Linked DNA regions of Pseudosulfitobacter pseudonitzschiae. The protein of the gene in region 3 interacts with the protein of the main gene of each other region in a pairwise test. Links are inferred from orthologs where the notes say so. Each region holds a gene or a part of one and is shown on either strand. Other genes may lie near its edges.

The links. Proteins that work in one complex are often made in the same cells at the same time.
Region 1: the proteins of rho (region 3) and hfq interact in binary tests that used the Escherichia coli proteins (3 or more experiments, as listed by UniProt). The link is inferred for Pseudosulfitobacter pseudonitzschiae from one-to-one orthologs.
Region 2: the proteins of rho (region 3) and nusG interact in binary tests that used the Escherichia coli proteins (3 or more experiments, as listed by UniProt). The link is inferred for Pseudosulfitobacter pseudonitzschiae from one-to-one orthologs.

Annotation. Positions count from the first base shown.
Region 1 is NZ_CP022415.1:1,657,818-1,662,246, forward strand. Bases 1-2,933 are described here. They hold hfq (RNA chaperone Hfq), read right to left. Parts: upstream 1,621-2,933; coding sequence 1,381-1,620; downstream 1-1,380. Other genes in these bases: SULPSESMR1_RS08045 (rRNA large subunit pseudouridine synthase E), read left to right, coding at 1-12; hflX (GTPase HflX), read right to left, coding at 86-1,384; SULPSESMR1_RS08060 (TrkH family potassium uptake protein), read right to left, coding at 1,764-2,933. In the rest of the region: more of SULPSESMR1_RS08060, read right to left, coding at 2,934-3,299; Trk system potassium transporter TrkA, read right to left, coding at 3,301-4,429. UniProt on the Escherichia coli protein: RNA chaperone that binds small regulatory RNA (sRNAs) and mRNAs to facilitate mRNA translational regulation in response to envelope stress, environmental stress and changes in metabolite concentrations.
Region 2 is NZ_CP022415.1:2,655,711-2,660,027, reverse strand. What follows is about bases 1,497-4,317. They hold nusG (transcription termination/antitermination protein NusG), read left to right. Parts: upstream 1,497-2,550; coding sequence 2,551-3,084; downstream 3,085-4,317. Other genes in these bases: rplA (50S ribosomal protein L1), read left to right, coding at 3,615-4,313; rplK (50S ribosomal protein L11), read left to right, coding at 3,188-3,613; secE (preprotein translocase subunit SecE), read left to right, coding at 2,131-2,328; SULPSESMR1_RS13010 (hypothetical protein), read left to right, coding at 1,497-2,051. Also shown: SULPSESMR1_RS13025 (dimethylsulfonioproprionate lyase family protein), read left to right, coding at 1-502; SULPSESMR1_RS13020 (DUF892 family protein), read right to left, coding at 566-985; more of SULPSESMR1_RS13010, read left to right, coding at 1,452-1,496. UniProt on the Escherichia coli protein: Part of the processive rRNA transcription and antitermination complex (rrnTAC). The complex forms an RNA-chaperone ring around the RNA exit tunnel of RNA polymerase (RNAP).
Region 3 is NZ_CP022415.1:3,193,726-3,199,706, forward strand. Bases 1,900-4,888 are described here. They hold rho (transcription termination factor Rho), read right to left. Parts: upstream 4,045-4,888; coding sequence 2,755-4,044; downstream 1,900-2,754. Other genes in these bases: mnmE (tRNA uridine-5-carboxymethylaminomethyl(34) synthesis GTPase MnmE), read right to left, coding at 1,900-2,736; SULPSESMR1_RS15740 (CopD family protein), read right to left, coding at 4,165-4,614. Outside these bases: tRNA uridine-5-carboxymethylaminomethyl(34) synthesis enzyme MnmG, read right to left, coding at 1-1,441; more of mnmE, read right to left, coding at 1,456-1,899; SULPSESMR1_RS15745 (Maf family protein), read left to right, coding at 5,017-5,616; SULPSESMR1_RS15750 (shikimate dehydrogenase), read left to right, coding at 5,613-5,981. UniProt on the Escherichia coli protein: Facilitates transcription termination by a mechanism that involves Rho binding to the nascent RNA, activation of Rho's RNA-dependent ATPase activity, and release of the mRNA from the DNA template.

The DNA of each region.
Region 1 (4,429 bases), 1.5 Mb from region 3 along the record:
GTCACGGTCTAAAAGGGGTTCCGGGGGCGCTGCCCCCGCGCCTTCGACGCTCCCCCGGGATATTTCCGGCCAAAAGAAGCGGGTGTCAGACCTGTTCGAACTGGGCGCGTTGTTTCGGTGTCCAGCGGACGGTGATGGCAAAGCCGTCTTCGTCCTGCACTTCGTCCACGGCCACACCTTCAGAGAACAGCCATGCGCGTTTTTTACCTTGGGCAAAGCTCAGCCGCAGTTTTTCTTCGCTGACGCGACCCTGAAGCGCGTCCGAGATGATCGACATAAAGCTTTCGACGCCGGTGCCCTTGAGAGCCGAGATGGCGATGATGTCCTGATCGCGGGCAGCACGCGCTTGGGCGGCCTCGGCCTCGGCTTCGGGCAGCAGGTCGATCTTGTTCCAGATCTCGAACATCGGGCGTTCGTTGCCGACGCCAAGCGTGGTCAGGATTTCGCGCACGTCTGCGGCCTGATCTTCTGTTTCAGGGTGCGAGATGTCGCGCACGTGGCAAATGATATCGGCGGCCAGCACCTCTTCGAGAGTGGCGCGGAATGCGGCGACCAGTTCGGTCGGCAGGTCCGAGATAAAGCCCACCGTGTCGGACAGGATGATTTCGGGGCCGTTGTCCAGTTCGACGCGGCGCATGGTCGGGTCGAGTGTGGCAAAGAGCATATCTTCGGCCATCACGTTGGCACCGGTCAGCCGGTTGAACAGTGTGGACTTGCCCGCGTTGGTATAGCCCACCAGTGCCACAATCGGGAACGGCACCTTGGCACGCGCGGCGCGGTGCAGGGTGCGGGTTTTGACGACCTTTTCCAACTGGCGGCGCAAGCGCACCAGTTGCAGGTCGATTGCGCGGCGGTCCGCCTCGATCTGGGTTTCGCCGGGACCACCAACAAAGCCCAGCCCGCCACGCTGGCGTTCGAGGTGGGTCCATGCGCGCACCAGACGGGTGCGTTGATAATTCAGCGCCGCCATCTCGACCTGAAGCACGCCCTCGCGGGTGGCGGCACGGTCGCTGAAAATTTCGAGAATCAGGCCAGTACGGTCAAGCAGTTTGACCCCCCATGCCTTTTCAAGGTTGCGCTGCTGGACAGGGGTGACGGGCCCGTCGACCAGCACCAGTTCAACCTCGTCCGCCTCGAAGCGGGCGCGCAGTTCTTCGATCTTGCCTTTGCCGAACAACATGCCCGCATGCACCTTGGGCAGTGGTACGACCAGATCGCCCACCACCTCCAGATGCGGCAACGCATGGGCCAATGACACAGCTTCGGCCAACGCCAGTTCGGCGCCGCGGCGGTCGCGGTCGGATTTGATGTCGGGGTGCAGCACAAAAGCCCGTGTGAAACGGGGGCCTTCGCTGTCATCCACCTGAAACGAAGGTTTGCTCAAGAGGCGTCTTCGCCCTCGTACAAGCTGATCGGCTGGCTGGGCATGATCGTCGAAATGGCGTGTTTGTACACCAGTTGTGACTGACCATCGCGGCGCAACAGCACGCAGAAGTTGTCAAACCAAGTGATCACGCCTTGCAGTTTCACACCGTTGATCAGGAAAATCGTCACGGGCACCTTTGTTTTGCGCACGTGGTTCAGGAAGGCATCCTGCAAGTTCTGTCTGTCCGAAGCCATGTCGGTTCTTACCTTTTTTCTTGTATTAGGCTTGCGGACCAAGCCATCCCTCATTTGCCCGGAGTATGAAGGCCAAGTGCCCGAGTTTCCAGCCCAAAAACATTATCCCCTGCGAGGCACCGCTGACGGTGCTGCCCAGTGCGTCAACTGCGCCACAGATCAGGGGTCAGCAGAGCAATGATCGCCAGCGTTTCCAGTCGCCCCAGCACCATTGCTGCTGCAAAAACCGACTTTGCCGCCGGTCCCAGTTCTTGCAGGCGGATGGGCGCGTCGCCGGCCCATTCCAGCAGTGGGCCGGTCGTGGACAGGGCGGCCACGGCCATCGTCATCGCGGCCTCGAACTCTACCCCGAGACCCGCCAGAACCGTGGTGACCAGTGCCAGACTCATTGCGAACAGCATGAAAAACACCCATGCGATAAACGCGCCCCCCTTGAGCACCCGACGCCCGACCGTGTTGCCGCTGCTGACCGAATGCGGGTGCACCAGTTTCTCCATCTCGCGCAGACCGGCCTGATAGAGCGCAAAGACACGCAACAACTTGACCCCGCCCGCAGTGGTGGCCACGCCGCCACCGATCAGCGCAAGCCCCATCAGGATCATCCCCGGCGTTGCCAGACCCGACCAGTTTTGCGAGGTTTCCCAATAGGCGCTGGTAAAGCCTGTGGTAGACAAAAAGGACAGAACGGTGAAAACCGCCCCCCATAGCGCCTGCCCTGCAGCCACAAGACTGTTTTGTTCGCCCACGTCGATCGCGCCCAGAAAGTGACGCAGGAACAGGATGAACGGCACGCCCAACACCACCGCAATGCCGATGCGAAACTCGGGGTCTTGCAGCAGACCGCCGCTGTCGGATGTGACCGTGTCAGTGGAAAAGGTCATGCGCGACAGGGCAAACAGCATAAACAGCGCCATCACCATTTCGCCGCCTATGCCCGACCCTGCACCCGATGCCCCGCCCACCGGCGAGATGCCCGAGGTGGCCATCACCGACATCGCGTGGCACAGCGCCACCAGCGACCGGTCACCACCGACAATCAACAAAATCCACAACAGGATCGTCAGACCCGTATAAATCGGCACCAGTGCTTTGAACACTTTGACCAGACGCGCCCGCCCTTCGACATGACGATAGCGCATGTTGCGTTCATCATAGCGGCCCGGCTCGGCGCGGGCTGTCACCTCGAAACCGCCAAGGCTGAGGGGGGCCAGAATGGCGCTGGCTGCAATCCACATCAGCAGCCCGCCCATCCAGCCGACCTGCGCACGCCACAGGTTCAACGTGTCGTTCAGCCGTCCCGGCGTGTCGAACAGAGTGGCGCCAGTGGTGGTGAACGAGCTGACCATTTCGATATAAGCGTTCAGAAACGAGGTGGTGCCCAAACCTTCGTGAAAGGGGACCGCGAGAAAGGCGGGCAGAACGGTGAAAGCGGCAAAAAGGCTCATCAACGGGCCCAGCGTGCCATGGCGCGGCGACCGGCCTGCGTGGGCCAGTGCGATCAGCGCAAACAACAATAGGCCCAGCACGGCGGAATACAGAAACGCCCGCGCCGTGGCCAGTTCACGGATCACCGAACCGTGGATCGCCGGCACCAGCATGAACGCAGAGGCGGCACCGAACATCAGCAAGAACAGCGGCAGCTGCAACATACGGTCCTGAAGGTCGGACGGGCGCATCATGTCAGAAAAAGTCGATGGACACTTGCATCAGCCGCTCGACCTCGGGGACATCCTTGGCCAGGCTGAAAATCGCAATCACGTCGCCTTCGTCGATGCGGGTGGACGACACCGGCCGGATCACTTCACCGCCTTTGCGCACGGCCCCCACCAGCACACCTTCTGGAAATTCGATCTCGCCGATCTTGCGCCCTGCCAGCGGCGAGGTCGACAGCACCTCTGCCTCGATCACCTCGGCTTCGGCGTCACCGATGGAATAGACCGAGCGCACACGCCCGTGGCGGATGTGGCGCAGGATGGATGACACCGTGGTTGCACGCGGGTTGATATAGGCGTCGATCCCCAAGGGGCCCATCATCGGCACCAGCGTAGGGTCGTTGATCAGCGCGATGGCATAGGGGCAGCCTTCGGTTTTGGCGCGCACGGCTGCCAGCATGTTGGTTTTATCGTCGTCCGTTACGGCCAGCATCGCATCGGCACGCGACACGCCTGCCTCGGTCAGCAGGGCGACATCCAGACCATCGCCATTCAGCACGATCGTCCGCTCAAGTGCTTCAGCCGCGCGTTCGGCACATTTGCGATTTTTCTCGATGATCTTGGTGCGCACACGGTGGGTGCGCTTTTCCAGTTCCGCGGCTACGGCAAGACCGACATTGCCACCGCCCACAAGAATGATGCGCTCCTGCTTGGCCAGCTTCTTGCCAAAAATCTCCATCGTGCGGGGCACGTCGTCCACATGGGCAAAGACATAGCAATCGTCACCGACAAAAAGCTGGTCCTTGGCCTCGGGGGTAAACAATGTGCCATCGCGGCGCACCCCCACCACGACTGCGCGCAGGGTCGAGAACAGATCGGTCAACTGGCGCAAAGGCGTGTTCACCACCGGGCATTCTTCCTCGATGGTGATGCCCAGAAGATGCGCCTTGCCGTCCATGAAGCGTTCGGTGTCAAAGGCCGCCGTGGTGTGCAGACGTTGCAACGCCGCTGCGGCGACCTCGCGTTCGGGGCTGATCACCACGTCGATCGGCATGTGATCGCGGCGGTAGAGGTCGGAATAGATCGCATCCAGATAAGACTGCGACCGCAGCCGCGCGATCTTGCGATTGATGCCAAAGACCGAATGGGCCACCTGA
Region 2 (4,317 bases), 540 kb from region 3 along the record:
TGTGACCGCACATTTCGCCCGTGCGCTGGATCTGGGTGAGCGGTCGGCGATGCAGGGCATGGCGCGGGCTTTGCGCGAAGTGCGCGGCGATCTGGCGTGGGAATATGGCTATGACAAGCTACCCAAGGCGCTGGCGCAGAAATACGCCTATTGCGAGGTTTTGGGCCCGAAGGGGCCGGTGCAGTCCGACGGGTTGATTTTGGGCTTTGTGCTGTTCGCGCCCGCCACCACCTATCCCCAGCACAGCCATCAGGACATCGAGGAAAGCTATATCTCTGTTTCGGGTGCGTGGTCTGAAAATGACACGGCCGTTTACGCGCCGGGGTCGTTGATTCTGAACCGTTCTGGCGACGAACATCGGATCACCACAGGAGAGCTGGACCCCTGTCTTCTGGCCTATGCGTGGACAGGTGCAGCAGGGCGGTTGGCCGAGCCGATGATGAAGCTTACGGCCACGCGCAAGGCAGGGGCGATCACGGCCAAATCACGTGGGCCATACTGAGCGGTTTGACACGAAAGAGGCCAGCGCGATGTCTGGCCTCTTTTCGAACGGTTTTGAAACCGGTCAAGCTGCGGCTTTGTTAACGCCGCCGGTGGCGATTTTCGTCATGTGGCGGTCGCCATCATACGTATCGTCCAGAAGTTTTTGCAGCTTGGCTGCGTCCTCGTCCAGACCAAGACGGTTGGCAAAGGCGACGACACTGCCGTAACCGGCAAGTGCATAGTGCACCATGCGCTGATACTGGGTGATGATCACCGCATCGCGCGCGTCGTGGTCGGAAATGTCGGCTTTGACGCCGTGGGCACGGGCTTCGGTTGCCAGACCTTCGGAAATGCCATTCACACCAGCGATCAAGGCTTTGCTCAGCTCTTTGTCTTTTGCGGCACGGCCCAGATCGGCGGTGGCTTCCATCGATTGGTTGCAGGCACTGTGCAGGTCTTGGAGTTGATCGAAATAGACGTCTTTGAGATTGTTAATGGTCACGGTGATCTCCTCATGTGATCTGTTTTGTTGGGTTCGGTGTCTCAACACATCGTGGCGCATTGCGGTTCCCGAGGGACGCTGCCGCGGGTGGCAATCCGCGCAAGCGCAGACCTGACCCTGATCCATCCCGCTATGCTGACCAAGAGGGCGCCATCTGCAGGCGCGCTGGTCGTAAAACCTGCGCTGGCGCATGCGGGTGTGACGTTCCTTGGCATTTGTGCTCAAATCGGACTTGCAATGCTGCCGCGTGCCGCGTAATCACGCAGCGATCGCGTAGGGGTATAGCTCAGCTGGTAGAGCGACGGTCTCCAAAACCGTAGGTCGAGGGTTCGAACCCTTCTGCCCCTGCCATCATTGTCCATACATCGGAAATACCGCCTTTGTTCTGCTGCAGTCTTGCCGCTGTGGCTGCGCATTTCGCCTTTATGTCGGCATGGTTCGTTCATCCTGTTCAAAAGGTTCTCCTATGTCCGATTCTGCCAAAGCGGGACTTGGTCCTGAAACCCTGTCGTTGATCCGTGAACTTGTATCCGGCGAAGCCGTCACCCTGCCACCCGAAGCGCCACGCGGGCCACTTGCGCACAGGATCGTGTCACCGCAGGAAGCATTGCCCGCGCGCAGGGGAGTGCCCGACGTTGTCACGCAGCGGTTTGCGCGCTTGCGGGCCTTGCGCCCCAGCCGTCGTCAGAGTGTTTGGGCCGCCGTTGCGTTGATCGTGCTGCTACGGCCTGCTTGGGTTGTGCTGACGCTGGTGCTGGGCGCGTTCGTGATGTTGGGCATGGTTGTGGCCTTTGGCGCTGATCGCGTCTGGTCCGGATCGGTTGGTTTATTGAAATGGTACACGGGCCGCGCGCCCGAACGTGGGGTGCGGCTGGCAGCACGCATTGACAGATTCGCCTGTCGCTGGGACAGTTTGCTTGACCGGTTTCCCGATGGCTGGGTCGATGGATTGTACTTGCCTGACCTGCAATCGCTGCTGGACGCCGAGGACCGGCACGATGCCGTTATGGCCACCCGTTTGCAGCGGATGCACGACCAGTTGCCTGACCGCGAGGCCACCGTTTGAACCCGCGGCCCCGCAAGGGGCCTTGAAATCACGGTCGCAGCCCGTTACATGGGCCGGACCAATCCGATAGGAGCCTATTATGGCCACCACCAATCCGCTACAGTTTATCCAGCAAGTGCGCACAGAAGTCAGCAAGGTCGTTTGGCCCACGCGGCGCGAGGTGATGCTGACCACTGTTATGGTGTTCATCATGGCGGCACTGGTTGCCGTGTTTTTTGCGCTGGTCGACATTCTGATCCGCGGTGGATTGCAGCAGATTTTGGGATTTTTCGGCTGAGCCTTTCGTGCTTTGTTGATCCCGGTCAAATGACCCACAAAACCGATCAAGGCCTTGAAACTCTGCGACTGTCGGAGTAGATGGCAACCCTGACCTGACAGAGGGCGTGCGGCGATTCGTGTTGCGCGCCGATTTTTTGTTCAGGTTGGTCAGGCTAAGTGTCTGAGAATTATCAAGAATTTGACACGTTGTCGTGTCGCACCAAGAGAGGCAGACGAGCTTATGGCGAAACGATGGTATTCGGTCAGCGTTCTTTCGAACTTCGAAAAGAAAATTGCCGAACAAATTCGTACAACCGCCGTCGAGCAGCAGCTCGAAGGTGAAATCGACGAAGTTCTGGTGCCGACCGAAGAGGTCATCGAGGTGCGCCGCGGCAAGAAAGTCACGACCGAACGGCGCTTTATGCCCGGTTATGTGCTGGTCCACATGGAGATGTCCGACCGCGGGTATCACCTGATCAGTTCGATCAACCGCGTCACCGGTTTTCTGGGCCCGCAAGGCCGCCCGATGCCGATGCGCGATGCCGAAGTGAACCAGATCCTGAACCGCGTTCAGGAAGGCGAAGACAGCCCGCGCACTCTGATCCACTTCGAAGTGGGCGAGCGCGTCAAGGTCAACGACGGTCCGTTCGAAGATTTCGACGGCATGGTCGAAGAAGTGGACGAAGATGCGCAGCGCCTCAAGGTGACGGTATCGATCTTCGGGCGCGAAACGCCCGTGGAACTGGAATTCACTCAGGTCACCAAACAGTCCTGAGTGCAAATTGTGGGAGGCGAGGGTGCCGCGGCATCCGGACCGGACCACACAACATAAAGCCCCAAGGGACGCGTCCTGCGGGGGTTGAGATAGGAGAAGGCCCATGGCCAAGAAACTCGTCGGCACTATGAAGTTGCAAGTGCCCGCCGGTCAAGCAAACCCATCCCCGCCGGTCGGTCCGGCGCTGGGTCAGCGCGGCATCAACATCATGGAATTCTGCAAGGCGTTCAACGCCAAAACCGCAGACCTGGAGCCCGGTGCGCCGTGCCCGACCGTGATCACGTATTATCAGGATAAGTCCTTTACGATGGACATCAAGACGCCCCCGGCGTCGTATTTCCTGAAAAAAGCGGCCAAGGTGAAGTCTGGTGCAAAAACGCCCAGCCGTGAAACCGTCGGTACTGTGACCACCAAGCAGATCCGCGAAATCGCCGAAGCGAAGATGAAAGACCTGAACGCCAATTCGATCGAAGCGGCGATGCAGATCATCCTGGGCTCTGCCCGCTCTATGGGCATCGAGGTGAAGTAAGATGGCAAAATACGGAAAACGCACCACCGCTGCTCGTGAAGCATTCGCTGGCAAAGAGAACCTGTCGGTTGAGGATGCCGTTGCGCTGATCAAAGGCAACTCCAAAGCCAAGTTTGACGAAACTGTTGAAATTTCGATGAACCTGGGCGTCGACCCCCGTCACGCTGACCAGATGGTTCGCGGCGTGGTTGGCCTGCCCAACGGTACAGGCAAAGACGTGCGCGTTGCTGTCTTTGCTCGTGGCCCGAAAGCCGACGAAGCCAAGGCAGCCGGAGCCGACATCGTTGGCGCCGAAGACCTGATGGAAATCGTGCAAGGTGGCAAGATCGAATTTGATCGCTGCATCGCAACACCCGACATGATGCCGATCGTTGGGCGTCTGGGTAAGGTTCTGGGTCCCCGCAACCTGATGCCGAACCCCAAAGTGGGTACGGTCACAATGGACGTGGCGGACGCGGTCAAAGCTGCCAAGGGCGGCGAAGTCCAGTTCAAAGCCGAAAAAGCGGGCGTCGTGCACGCTGGCGTTGGCAAGGTATCGTTCGACGCGGCCAAGCTGGCTGAAAACATTCGCGCCTTTGTTGGTGCCGTGGCCAAGGCGCGTCCCGCCGGTGCCAAAGGTACTTACATGAAAAAAGTTTCGCTTAGCTCCACTATGGGCCCGGGCGTGTCGGTTGACGTGGACAACGCTGTCACCGAATAAGCAT
Region 3 (5,981 bases):
ATTTTTTTCGCGTCAATGCTTGATATCCAGCAGAAAGCGCATCTCGCTTGGCTTCGAACAAGGATTGCCGCTTCGAAGATACCATTCCCAGATCGATCGCCATCGGTGTCAGCCGTTGATCCGCATTATCTGCGCGCAGCGACAGTCGAAATTCGGCGCGCGAGGTGAACATGCGATAGGGCTCTGTCACGCCACGTGTCGTCAGATCGTCAATCATTACACCGATATAGCTGTTCGAACGGCCAAAATGGACTTGCTCACGACCTTGCGCCAAACAAGCAGCGTTGATACCCGCGACCAAACCTTGCGCTGCGGCCTCTTCGTAACCTGTCGTCCCGTTTATTTGCCCCGCAAGGAAAAGATGCGTTGTCGCGCGAAGCTGCAGCGACGCGTCCAATGCGCGCGGATCGACATAGTCGTATTCAATCGCATATCCCGGTTGCAGGATCACCGCGTCCTCTAGCCCGACAATGGAGTGGATATAGTCCTTTTGCACATCTACGGGCAGAGATGTCGATATACCGTTTGGGTAAACCGTGTTTCCAGACAAGCTTTCAGGTTCAAGAAACACTTGATGTGACGTTTTATCAGCAAAACGCACGACTTTGTCTTCGATCGACGGACAATAGCGCGGGCCCTTCCCGTCTATATGACCGCCATACATCGCCGAACGCTTGAGGTTCTTCGTGATAATCTCATGGGTGCGTTCGTTGGTATGGGTAATTCCGCAAGCAACCTGTTTCGCCGACAACTGCGCTGTTTCAAAAGAGAAAAACGCAGGGTCTTCGTCCCCCTGCTGCTCGTCCAGAATGGACCAATTGATTGTGCGTGTATCCAAACGGGGCGGCGTTCCGGTTTTAAGCCGACCAAGGGGCAAGCCGAACGCGTCAATCCGCTCCGCCAGACGTACCGACGCCTTATCGCCCATGCGACCGCCAGAACGTTTTTCTTCGCCAATATGTATGATCCCCCGAAGGAACGTCCCCGTGGTTAGGACAACTGTGCTGCTGTGAATCTGTGTTCCATCTGCCAGTTCAACTCCGGTTGCGCGCTGCCCCACCATTTTCAGGTCGACAACTTCACCTTCGATCACTGTTAGATTGAGCTGCGATTGAATGACAGCCAGCATTTCTCGTTGATAAATCTCACGGTCTGCCTGCGCACGTGGGCCTTGAACCGCAGGCCCCTTACGCCGGTTCAGCAGACGGAACTGAATTCCAGCCTTATCTGCAACTTTTCCCATCACGCCATCCATTGCGTCGATTTCGCGAACAAGGTGCCCTTTTCCCAAACCGCCGATCGCTGGATTGCAGGACATAACACCAATGCCAGACAGCGTCATGGTGACCAGCGCCGTGTTGGCACCCATCCGCGCAGCCGCGTGGGCAGCCTCTGCTCCCGCATGGCCACCTCCGATTACCAAAACGTCAAAATGTTTCACGTGAAACACTCCTGTCACTTACCCAAGCAAAAACTGGAAAAGATTTCATCCAGCAAATTTTCTACATCGATTCGTCCAACTAGGAACTCGAGGCTTCGAATCGCAGTGCGCAATTCTTCCGCTGCCAGATCATAAACCTCTGGCCCCTGCTTGACGAGCAACGACGCTTGTTCCAACGCTTCGACGGCGGATTGCAGCGATGTACGATGTCTGGCACGCGATGTCAGGCCAACATGCGCAACCATTCCTGAAAATACGGCCTTAACGGCTTGTACTAGATCAGTCAAACCTGCGCCCGTGACACCAGAAACTCCGGTCCCGTCAGTTCGTAAATCCGCCTTTGGCGCGATCACTAAATCTTGGGGTAAAGGTTCCAAGGGCAACTCTGACGCATCATCGGTCAGGAACACACGCAAGTCAGCTTTCTTTGCACGCGATATTGCCCGCTTGATCCCGATAGATTCCACATGATCGTCGCTGTCCCGCAAACCAGCCGTATCCAGAAACGTTACCGGCAAACCATCCAGATCCATCCGCACTTCGATGACATCACGCGTTGTGCCCGCAAATTCTGAGGTAATTGCAGCGTCACGCCCCGCTAACGCATTGAGAAGTGTAGATTTTCCCACATTCGGAAGACCAACAATCGCCACTTCAAACCCGACGCGAACACGCTCGGACACATACGACCGCGATACCTCATCCGAGGCTTGCGCGATCACATCCGCAAGCAGATCGGACACCTCGGGGGCCACATCCACTGGCACGTCTTCATCGGCAAAATCTATTGTGACCTCTAAAAGAGACGCCGCGTGAATCAGCCGCCTACGCCAGTCTTCGACGACCTTGCTCAATGCGCCCTCAACGGTTTGCATCGCCTGTGCCCGCTGAAATTCGGTTTCGGCATCTATCAGATCTGCCAAACCCTCGACTTGAGCCAAGTCCATCTTTCCGTTTTCAAGAGCGCGGCGGGTAAACTCGCCCGGTTCGGCCAATCTTGCGCCATCGAACTGACCCAGAACAGTCAGCACCCTTTGGATGATCGCAATACTGCCATGCAAATGGAATTCTATCACGTCCTCGCCCGTGAAGCTGTGCGGGGCTGCAAAAGTCAGAACCAGAGCACGGTCCAGTAATTCACTATCCGCGCGCACCGCACGCACGGCAAAGCTTCCTGCGTCGGGAATGTCACCGCACAACTGCGCGCCAACACGGTGCGCCAATGGACCCGACACACGCACCACGGCCACGCCCGCGCGGCCCTGTGCAGTTGCAAGGGCGAAAATCGTATCCATCAGTCACGCCCCCAAGGGTCAGGTGTTCATGGAATCGAAGAAATCCGAGTTGGTCTTGGTCTGCTTCAACTTGGAAATCAGGAACTCGATTGCATCCGTCGTACCCATCGGGTTCAGAATACGGCGCAGAACAAAGGTTTTTGCCAGGTCAATCTTATCCACCAGCAGTTCTTCTTTTCGCGTCCCGGATTTCAAGATGTCAATGGCCGGGAACACGCGTTTGTCTGCAATCTTGCGATCCAGCACGATTTCCGAGTTACCCGTACCTTTGAATTCTTCAAAGATCACCTCGTCCATCCGGCTGCCGGTATCGATCAGAGCAGTGGCGATGATGGTCAGGCTACCGCCCTCTTCGATGTTGCGTGCCGCACCAAAGAAACGCTTGGGGCGTTGCAGCGCGTTGGCATCCACACCACCGGTCAGAACCTTGCCCGACGACGGCACGACGGTGTTGAACGCACGGCCCAGACGGGTGATCGAGTCCAACAGGATAACAACGTCACGCTTGTGTTCGACCAGACGCTTGGCCTTTTCAATAACCATTTCCGAAACGGCGACGTGACGCGTTGCAGGTTCGTCAAAGGTTGAACTGATAACTTCGCCCTTGACCGAACGCTGCATGTCGGTGACCTCTTCCGGCCGCTCATCAATCAGCAGAACAATCAGATAGCATTCGGGGTGATTGCGTTCGATGCTGTTGGCGATGTTTTGCAACAGCACTGTTTTACCTGTGCGCGGCGGTGCCACGATCAACGAACGCTGACCTTTACCAATGGGCGAAACCAGATCAATGATCCGCGCCGACCGGTCTTTGGTCGTGGGCTCGTCGGTTTCCATCGTCAGACGCTCATCGGGGTACAACGGCGTCAGGTTGTCAAAGGCAATCTTGTGACGCGCCTTTTCAGGGTCTTCAAAGTTGATGTTTGCCACATCTGTCAGCGCAAAATAGCGTTCGTCATTGTCAGGAGCACGAATTCCACCATCAATGGTATCACCGGTGCGCAGCGAATATTTACGGATCATTTCGGGCGAGACATAGATGTCATCGGGGCCGGACAGATAGTTCGCCTCGGGCGAGCGCAAAAATCCAAAACCGTCTTGCAGCACTTCCAACACGCCATCACCAGACACGTCCCAGCCTTCGTCCGCGCGTTCACGCAAGATTTGGAACATCATCTCGCCTTTGCGCATGGTCGAAGCATTCTCGATCTCAAGCTCTTCGGCCATCGCTAGCAGATCTTTGGGGCTATTGGCTTTCAACTCGGCCAGAGTCAGACATTCGTTTATCTCAGTTGTTTCGGTTGTCATGCAAACACGTAGCAGCCGGCACAAAACAGGCTGTCCTAAATCAAAATATATCGCTTGATGCGGTCCCCGAACGGGGTGCTTTATGTCAAATAGGCAAATGCGCTGTCTGAGTCAATGAATTCAGAACTTCACCACCACAGACAGCACAATCACAACCATCAGAACTGTTGGTAGCTCGTTCATCATCCGGTAGGTGCGACCAGTTTTCAGGCGCTTGCCCGCGACAAACTTGCGCCGTTGCCCTGCCAACCACATGTGGAATACGGTCATCGCCAGTACCGCGATCGCTTTGGTCCAGGGCCAGACCATGTCCCAATTTACTATCCCGGGTATCATCACCAAAAAGATACCAAAAAGCCAAGTCGATATCATCGCCGGGTTCATGATTACACGTAGAAGCTTGTCTTCCATGATTATGAACAAATCGTGGCTGGGGCCCTGCAGGCCTGCAGTCTCGATGTGATGGACAAACAGCCGTGGCAGGTAAAACAGCCCTGCCATCCACGCAATCACTGACATGATGTGCATTGCCTTGATGTAGGGATACCAGTTGCTCAGAATATCGGACATGGGGCCTCCTGCGCTCGGCTCCTTACTAATAATAAATATAAGAGAAAAGAAAGGTTGATGATTAAGTAGGGTCGTTGAATCCTGTGGATTATCATTCTGTGCACTGGTTTTTGCACAGGCGTAAAAGTTTATCCACCTCGGGAGTGGTATGAAGGGTATTAAAATTTTGTGATTTATATCAATGTATTAATAAAATGTGAGTTTATTCAAGGCCTGTGTAACTCTGTGGATAATTTCAAGAGAACTCAGATATCAACACCTTCGATTTTGTCCTTATGCATGGGGGTACAAATGAGGTGAAGACTGACAGAACCCGGGCGAAATTCGGGATTGAACCCCAAGCGTATAATTCTCACAAAAGGACCAACGCGCTGCACATGGTTTTCACACAAGGTTATCCACATGCCACAGGCTCTCATCCTCGCCTCGGGGTCGTCTATCCGGGCGCAAATGCTAACCCAAGCCGGTGTTCCCTTTGAGGTGATGAAACCACGGGTCGATGAAGAAAGCGTTAAAGCGGGTATGTTGGCCGAAGGGGCAAAGCCGCGCGATATCGCTGACAGTCTGGCCGAGATTAAAGCCCGTAAGATCAGTGACAAGGTGCCTGGGGTATTTGTTCTGGGCTGTGATCAGGTGCTGGACCATCGCGGCACCCTGTTGTCAAAACCCGAGACGCCTGAAGAGGCGGTTACCCAACTGAGTGCCCTACGCGGTGACACACACAGTCTGTTGTCAGCGTCGGTGATCTGCGAAGATGGGCAACCTATCTGGCGGCATATCGGTCAGGTTCGTGTGCGGATGCGTGATGCATCCGACGTCTACGTACGCGACTATGTTGACCGTAATTGGGACAGTATTCGCCACAGCGTCGGCGGATATAAGATCGAGGAAGAGGGCGTGCGTCTGATGGCCAGCATCGAAGGGGATTACTTTAGTGTGCTGGGTATGCCACTTTTGCAGCTTCTGGCCTTTCTTACAGTCCGAGGAGTTTTGAAGGCGTGACCGAGACAAAGATTCCATTGGCGGGCGTAATCGGTGCCCCCGTTGCTCATTCCAAATCGCCACAGCTACAGCGCCACTGGCTTAAGACGCTGGGGCTGAAGGGGCATTACGTTCCCATGCACGTCGAGCCAGATGATCTGGAAAACGTGTTGCGCACACTGCCCCAGATGGGGTTTGTCGGGGTGAACATCACCATTCCCCACAAAGAGGCCGTGTTACAGATCGCTGATCTGGTGACCGACCGCGCGACGCTGATCGGCGCGGCGAACACAATAATCTTTCGCAAGGATGGCAAGATTCAGGCTGATAATACAGATGGTTACGGGTTTCTGGAAAATCTTAAAACCGGTGCGCCAAACTGGGTT